Regions from separate parts of the Leptospira sp. GIMC2001 genome, predicted to be linked through region 2. Evidence: riboswitches for the same ligand, from Rfam matches in the RefSeq annotation. Region 2 holds a riboswitch; the other holds the start of a gene.
What was found. Region 2 has a riboswitch for thiamine pyrophosphate ahead of thiM (hydroxyethylthiazole kinase). Riboswitches for the same ligand answer to the same signal wherever they lie in the genome.
Positions count from the first base shown of each region.

Region 1: linked by a shared signal. The riboswitch ahead of tenA (thiaminase II) and the one ahead of thiM (hydroxyethylthiazole kinase) in region 2 are both predicted to bind thiamine pyrophosphate.

Region 1 covers NZ_CP115468.1:2,645,814-2,650,250, reverse strand. Annotated here, with positions in the region: gene O4O04_RS13750 (hypothetical protein) at 1-1,457, shown strand, start outside; gene O4O04_RS13745 (FecR family protein) at 1,474-2,202, shown strand; TPP riboswitch at 2,262-2,370, shown strand; gene tenA (thiaminase II) at 2,401-3,093, shown strand; gene thiL (thiamine-phosphate kinase) at 3,174-4,331, opposite strand; gene rplM (50S ribosomal protein L13) at 4,316-4,437, shown strand, end outside.
Region 2 covers NZ_CP115467.1:146,865-151,301, reverse strand. Annotated here, with positions in the region: gene O4O04_RS00700 (alpha/beta fold hydrolase) at 1-846, shown strand, start outside; gene thiD (bifunctional hydroxymethylpyrimidine kinase/phosphomethylpyrimidine kinase) at 822-1,628, opposite strand; gene thiM (hydroxyethylthiazole kinase) at 1,625-2,383, opposite strand; TPP riboswitch at 2,371-2,473, opposite strand; gene O4O04_RS00685 (efflux RND transporter permease subunit) at 2,514-4,437, opposite strand, start outside.

The DNA of each region.
Region 1 (4,437 bases), on a different contig from region 2:
TTAATCAAATACTTCTTTTAGTTAAATTTAATTCTAACACTAAATCAAGATCTATATTAGTATATCTTCAGACCCTTATCCTGATTAGCATATTCATTTCTTCGCCAATATTTTCCGAACGGATTGTAACACAAAAGGATGAAGAGCCTGACGATTATTATGGGCTCAAGATTGGTGGTGTTATAACTCCATCTTTTGGTTATAGAACAAGAGATGCATCCAGTGGATATTCAGATACCTCTCCTAACGATCAGACGGGATTCTCACTACCTTGGACTCTTTTGACCATAAATAAGGAATGGGAGGAGTTAGGTCTTGAAGCTGAATTATGGACAGAAGTAATCCGATCAAGTTCCTTCTCTAATGATACGGTGACCAATCAAGGCAATAAAGCCGATCCATATACATTAGGAATTAGGCGAGGAAATATTAAAAAGAAATACAATGCGTTCGGATTCAATCAGAAAATTATTTTCGGAATTCAGGAAATGCCAAGCACCTTCACTCAATGGAATGGAAGTTGGGATTGGCGTTATATGGACAGATCTCCTACTGAGAGCTTAGGATTTTTCAATGCTCCCGCAGACTTAGGTCTTTCTTGGATAGGAGAGATTTCGATTCTCAATCTTCAGTTAGGACTAGCAAATGGTGAAGGTTATCGCAGTGTTCAGAATGTAGAATCTTCGGGTGTTGATGGTTATGCGAGAATATCTGTTTCGCCTACAATTGAGGATTGGAAGTTTGGTCTGCATGCGATAGCAAGATCCAAGAATTTAGTCGGACTCGCCGGCAATGAATGTTTGGAACGCAGATCGAATTGTATGGTAGATGACAACAATCCGAATACATTCTTAGAAAAAGATCTCAGATCGAGAAAGGGAGAAACAGCTGGATTTGAATTGACTGTTGATCACAATCAATATCTACATTTTGGTGCGGGATATATATGGCGTCGGGATTACGAAGGATCAGTAAGAGATCGATTGAATTCTACAAGTCCAGTGATTTACAATCGTGATCGATTTGGGCATGCCATATATTCTTGGTTAGGTTTTGGATTTAATGACTTCTGGATCGTTTTTCGTGGAGAAAAGGGGACTGGAAGAAATGGAATTCTCAATGCTAATTTTTCTGATAAAGATGAAGTCTCCTATCGCTTGAACAATCCGAATGATTTCAATCCAGAAAATATTTACTCATCCAAAGAAGAATTTATCAAAAGATCAATAATAGTAGAGTATAGAATTGCGGAAAATTTTCGCTTCGGACTAGGTGGGAGTATTACGACAAATTTCAATCCTCGTGGAGAGCGAGAACGAATCTATATTGATCCGATCGGAGAGACTAGATCCCAGAATGAATATGAGAGCCAATTTACACGCAATACGAATTTAGGAATCGTTTCTTATTCTAAGAGGGAAGAACGATTGTTTATTAGAGCTAGTTTTATATTTTAATGAGGAGTAAGATAAGATGAAGAATGTAAGAAGAAAAGAAATGAGTGGTTTGTTACTGGCTGTTTTGGTTTTGGTCTTGTCGGTCGCACATGTAATCGGTCAATCCAATAATGATGCAACAGTGAGCTTTGTGATTGGTAAAACTTTTGTTAAACCATCCAAAACTTCAAAGTGGAATCCCTTGAAACTTGGGGATAAAATTCCAGAAGGATCTTTGGTTAAAGCCGGAAACGGATCTCGATTGACAGTTTTGTTCAAGGGATCAGAATTCAAAATTGCTCCCAATACTGAGTTAGAAATATCATCTTTTCCAGATGGTAAAAAAGATGGAAGCGTGGATCTCAAATCAGGTTTTGCTTGGTTCAAATTAAGTAATTTGGGAGATACCAAATTTACAGCTAAAACTCCAACTTCAACTGCTGGTGTTAGGGGAACTGCATTTGCAACCATGTATTCTGCTAAAGAAAAAATGGCAATGAATTGTATCTGCGAAGGAAAGGTTGAGATTGGCAATTCAGCAGGATCCAAAAGCGAACTCGTAAAAGCTGGTTCAGGAACTTCTATTCGACCTAACGGTGATATTGATATTAGTTCTTATAAAGATGATCTCTCAAAGAATGTTGCGAATCCTTCATTTGCAAAAAAAATCAAAGCAGCACCAGTTTTAGCAAATTGTCTATCTTGTCATACTCCAAAGGGATGGGATTACAAAGGCGTTGTTAGGGATGAAACTTACGGAAAGTAGTTTCTTCCAAAAAAAAGACTGTCCACTTAACCATTGATTATCAGTCTTGGGTTGGAGTGGTGAGATGCAAGGGGTGCCAAATTTTGGCTGAGATATCTAGATGAACTAGGTGGACCCTTAGAACCTGATCCTGTTCATACAGGCGTAGGAATGCTGATAACCCGAAATGCTATTTACCCTCCATATTAAGGAGGATCTATGGCAGATCATTTTACAGTTCCCGCATTCGCTAAGCGATGTATGGATATTACAGGCAATTCATGGGGTGCATCATTTGAGCATCCCTTTGTTATTGCTCTCGCAGACGGAAGTCTAAAACCAGAAATTTTTAAATTCTATCAGATGCAAGACGCGAGGTATCTTGAAGCTTTCTCGGATGCTTGTGCTATCATTTCCACAAAAGCAGAAGATCCTGTCGACAAATTATGGTTTGTTGATGCCGCGCGCATGGCGTTGGTGGTCGAAAGTCAATTGCATGCAGGGTATGGTGCAAAGTTAGGATACAACTCAGAAGACATTGCAAAAATTGAATTAACACCAAGCAATCGAGCCTATCAGAATCATATGATTTCGACTGCACTGCGTGGAAGTTTAGTGGAAGCCGTTGCAGCAATTGCACCTTGTCCTTGGTTGTATATTGAATTGGGACAGCATCTACTCAAGAAAATGGGAACGATACCAGATACACATCCTTATGCAGATTGGTTGAAAATGTATTCGGATCCTGGATTCAATGATTACATGAACGAACTTTTGTCTAGATTGCAGAAATATGCCGATCGTTCTGATGGAGAAACCAAAAATCGAGCGCTAAGTGACTTTCACACAAGCGCAAGATACGAATGGATGTTTTGGGATCAAGCATGGACCAACCAAAAATGGCCTGCCTAATTTGATTTTCAAAGATTTATAGAATTCTGAGACAAAATAAATTCGAGAATTTTACAAATTAATTTTTTCAAAATCTGGATTCATTCATTTTCTTGGAAATGGATGAATCCTTTTGATTGAGGCAAATACAACTTACCATCTCTATAAAAATGAACATTAGGCGAATCTGAGTTTTTGTCTTCAGGCAAATCGTTTTTTAGATCGGAATTTAAGTTCAAATTTTTTGATTTGGATTCTGATGAATTTGAGATGTTACTGTATTCCTGCATCCCAACTCTACCAATGCAGGTTATAGGAATTCCGAGGATTGAACTTGGGATTGCATCTCTTGAAGTAAATAGCAATTCTAACTCTTCGCCTGAGGTGATTAATTCATCTACTTCCATATACTGAATGAATTCGGAAAACTCTGGCAGATGATTGATTTCAATTTCTAAACTAACAGAACTTGTTTTTGCAAGTCGTGTTGCATCTTGTACAAGACCATCGGTAATATCCATACATGATGTGATTTTGAATTTTTGCAATTCTGGAATGAGAATATGGCGAGACAACGGAGTGATATGCTTTGTAATTGATTGAAATTTCAAATAATCGCTTGCATTTTCCTTATGCTCTAAGTGCAATCCTGCTTTTTCATTTTCTCTCGGCCTTGAAAAACCTTGACTCAGAAATTTATAACCAAGACTGGAAAGACCAAGACTGCCCGTTATATACAATCGATCGCCTGGCTTAGCTTCGGATCGATTCCAATATGTATAGCCTTCTTTTAGTTCTCCGATCATTGTGAGACTCAGAACCGTATGAGGTGAGGAAAAAGTATCTCCTCCGGCAAGAAGGATTTTGTAGAGATCGAGACGATCATTTAGGCTTTTGGCAAAACGATTTATCCAACTTTCTTTAGAAGATAATTGCGATAAGCCTAAGTTGAGAAAACAAATCTTTGGAACACCACCTGAAGCCCCAATATCGGAGGCATTGATTTCGACCAATTTCCAGGCGATTTCTTCTGGGCTTGACCAATCATGACGAAAATGAGTTCCTTCACTCATGGAATCGGTTGTTACGAGTCGGTTTTTATTCCATAGAAAACAATCGTCGGTCGGAGACTGCTTCGATCGATAGAGGCTCTGTATGATCGAGTCTTCTTTCATGGATTTCCACGTTTTACCATTGACTCTCTGGATGAAACGAAAATCCTGTCCAAAGAAAGGAAATTTGGATGTCAGTACTATCAAAAGAACATAAAACTCCTTCCCTTAAGAAGGAAGAAACCCAGAAAAACTGGTTTCTAATCGATGCGAAAGGTAAAACTCTCGGTCGATTGTGCTCAGAAGTTGCGAG
Region 2 (4,437 bases):
AAGCATTTTACTCTATCATATACTAGACATCCTTCCAAGAAGAAAGGACCTCTATTTATTCTTATTGGCGGATGGACGTCTGCACCTAGATATTGGGATCGCAATCTAAACTTTTTCATTGAGAGAGGCGAAGTCGTCGTACTAGACTTAGTTGGACATTTCCCAGCAACATTCTCAGAAGATTGTCATGATCTAGAAATGATGGATTTTCTGGAAGCCCAGTCCCAAGCAATTATTGAAATCGCAGGAAAGAAAAAACCAATTCTGGTTGGTCATTCAACGGGAGGACTCGCAGTACTCGGTGCGGGTGCACTACATCCTAAGTCCATCTCAAAAATTGTATGCATTGCCCCGGTTGTTTACGGACCGGTAGTTGGCCTCTTTAAAACAGCTGTATTAATGCACAGGTTTCATATGGGATTGGTATTCGAACTGGGATTTAGAGCGACTCAGATGAGTGAAGTATTTCTCGAGCAAGGATTTCTTCGCGGAGTAAGGGATCCTAAAGGATTTGAAAACCTTCCGGGAATGAAAGACTATTTTCACAACTATTTTCCAATGTTTAAGAATCTATCAGGCAAGCATATGAGTATGATTCTCGATATGTTGGACCGAACCGATATCAGACCATTGATGTCTGATTATAAAGTTCCTACACTCTTGATTCGAAGTCAGCACGACCCTATCGTTCCTCCAATTTCATCAGACCATCTGACTCGAGATCATGCTTCAATTCAAGAAGTCTTATTCAATGAATCCGGACATTTTGTTCACTTAGAGCAACAAGAAGAATTCCAAAGAGTTGTAGCTAAATTTCTAGATCACCAGAACGCATGGAAAAAATGAACAGGACCTTTGCCCTTGCCAATATTGTATTCGGCACTTGCTAATATCGCCTGAGTTAGGTATGATTTAGCTTTTTTTATAGCGTTGTAAATGTTCTCACCTTTTGCTAGTTGAGCCGCTATCGCAGCTGAAAAAGTACAACCTGTACCATGCGTATTGTTAGAAACAATTCTTTTAGCAGAAATCCAAACGGGGGACTCACTTTGCATTACAATGCAATCTTCACTTTCATTTCCTTCAGCGTGCCCGCCTTTTACAACAACAGCCTTCGATCCCATTTTCAGAATTTCCATTGCGGCAAATTCCATATCCGATTTAGATTTTATGTCGTGTCCAACCAAATCAATTGCCTCTGGAATATTAGGAGTAAGGACTGTTGCGATTGGAAGGATCAGAGATTTTAAAGCATCAACTGCTGACTCTTCCAAAAGGCGATGACCTGACTTAGCTACCATAACTGGGTCAACCACAACAAATTTTGGTTTGTACTGCTGCATTTTCCGTGCAACAAGTTCAATGATTTCTACCTTGTGTAGCATTCCGATTTTTACCGCTTCAATGTCTAGGTCTTCAAACATAGAGTCGATTTGTTCTTCGATCGCTTGAATAGGAAGATCATATAAACCTTTTACACCTGTCGTATTTTGGATAGGCAGGCTTGTTAGAACATTGCATGCATATACACCTAACGCAGAAAATGTTTTGGTATCGGCTTGCATCCCAGCTCCACCACTACCGTCGAATCCAGCTATGCTCAAAGCTATTGGAAAATTTCTTTTCATAACATTTCGATTCTAAGATTTTCTTGGACTTCAGAAACTTTAATCTGATATAGAGCATCCAAGAATCTTTCTTTGAATGTTCCAGTTCCTTTTGCAAGTGATTCAGCAATCTCACCCATATAACCATAATATGCGACAGCCTGTGTAAGATCCGCAAGAGATACTTCATGATCCGAAATCACTGCGGTAAGGAAAGCAGATAAAACGCATCCTGTTCCAGTTATCTTAGGCATCAAAGCTGATCCGTTGTAAGTCCTAGACATATTCTTACCATCAGTCAATAGATCAACTTCTCCACTAACAACCACTATACATTTGTATTCTGTTGCGAGGTAAAATGCAGAATCTTTTACAGACAGAGTACTTTCTGTACTATCTACGCCTCGAGTTGAATGATTCTTACCCGCTAGGCTTGATATTTCCGATGCATTGCCTCGAATCAGATTCACTTTTCCTGTAGCCAAAATATCCAAGCAAGCTTTGGTTCTTGTTGCCGTAGCTCCGGCTCCCACAGGATCAAGAGTTATCTTGGATTTGGAATTCGTGCTCAAAACCTTATCAATGATAGATCTTTGGTGGGTGTTGATAGTACCAATATTGATACATATTCCATTTACGATAGGAACCAATTCAGTTGCATCCGTCGGATCTTCTGACATCACAGGAGCTGCTCCAACAGCAAGCAAAGCATCTGCCACGAAATTGACAGTTACGGAATTGGTTATGTTTAGAACGAGTGGGTGCTTGGTTATCATCACACTGCCTCCGCTAGTATTATCTAGTTCAGGTCATCAGGGTATATTCTCAGCCATGACTCAGAGTCAATAGCACCCCCGGCGAATAGAATCAATGTCAAGTGAACTACAATCCTTCCTTTTGTCTATTCTATTTAGTAGAAGGATTATAAGATTTCAAAATCAAACCAAAACTATTCTTGATAAGCCTCTTAAATTTTCCAACAATCCAAATCAAATCTCGGTTTACGAGAAAAAGTACAGGAATTCCATACAGTGTGATAAAAGTTGAGCTGATAATTCCATAAGCCAGAGCAAGAACCATAGGTTCCAAAAATGGATCAGAGCCTCCAATTCCATAACCCGTTGGCAAAAGACCAAGGACAGTGGTTGCAGTTGTAATCACAATGGGTCGCAACCTTCTTCCTGATCCTTGAATCACTTTTAGTTTATCTTTTCTCCGAGCATATTTCGTTCGACGTATTGTCTCACCTTTTGGAAAAAACTTATTGATAAACTCCAACATCATAATTGAATTATTTACAACAATTCCTGACAGTCCTATAACTCCAATTGCGGCCAAGAATGAGAATGGAAGACCGTGCAAAAAGAAAGACCATAAGACTCCCACAAGTCCAAACGGAACAGCAAGCAATACCAAAATCGGTTGAGAAAAAGATTCAAACAATAAAACGATAGCGAGATAGATCGCGATAAATCCTAAGAAGAATGCAATCACCAATGAACGAAAAGATTCTTGAGATTTTTCTGCTTCACCGCCAAAACTCATAGTCACTTCAGGAATCTCTTTTAGTTCTTTTGCAAAATTGGCAAGAGTTGCATCCACAACTTCTTTGGGGATCACATCAGGCTCACTATTCGCTGTGATGGAAGTAGTTACCTCTCCTTCAATATGATAGATTTTGGAATCAGCTCGTATCGTCGAAATACTAGAAAATGAGCGCAACGGAATGAGGGCTCCCGTTCTATTGCGAACTTCAAGATCCAAAATATTTTTGGGGGATGATCTATACTTGTCGGGGAACTTGGCTCGAATTCCAATCTCTTCATTTTCGCGAACGATGGAAGTTGCAACAATACCATCAAAAGCTATGCGAAGAGTCGTTGCAACATCTTGGACGGTCAAACCCATTTGACCGAGAGTAGCATAGTTCAAATCTATCTTATATTCCTCTCGACCAATTTTGGCATTGGAAGCAACATCATAAACACCTTTCACTTGCTCAAGATACTCAATCACTTTCTGGGTATATTTTTCTCTCAAATCTTTACGATCTGACAAAACACGAATTTCTATCGACTTACCAACGGGTGGTCCGGGTTTCACAACTTGAACATCCAATTCAACTAAAGGTAAATTCAAATCACCTATACGATTGCGAAGTTCTGTAGCAATTTCTGTTGCCTCCCTTTCTCTTTTTGATACCGGTGTGAGTCCTACTTCAATTGCTGCGAGTTGCTTCTCACCGCCAATGGGAACAGCCAGTTTGTTTAAGTTATTGGTTCCAATCTTACTCGTAGTATAATAGAGTTCTTCTTCCGACAGCGAGAGAACCAATTCTTCTATCTGATTAATTACCTTTTCTGAGGCATTGAAAGAATAGTAATCCGGCATCTCCAAAGTTATGTTGATCGTATCAGCGCCCGCAGGGGGGAACAGATTCATTCGAACTTGGGGGCCAACAAAACGAAATGTCATGACTAGAAAGAGAAAAATCAATCCGAGACTTAGATACTTTATTCTGAGCGTTGCCCTTAAAGTAGTTTCGTAGAAACCCTTCATTCTTCGCTCCAGTCGATTTCTGAAATTGTCATCTTTATGCGAATGGGCTTTGCCATATTCATTGACAAGGCTTGGTAGAAAAAACCAGGAATAGAGCAATGAACCAACGAGTGAGGCAATCACTACTATAGGGATTGCCTTGATGAACTTGCCCATGGTGCCAGTCACAGCAAACATCGGAATGAACGCAAATACAGTAGTACAAACACTGGCAAAGATGGGCATTACAACTTCCATCGTACCTTTGAGAATATTTTTTGCTTTGTCGCCC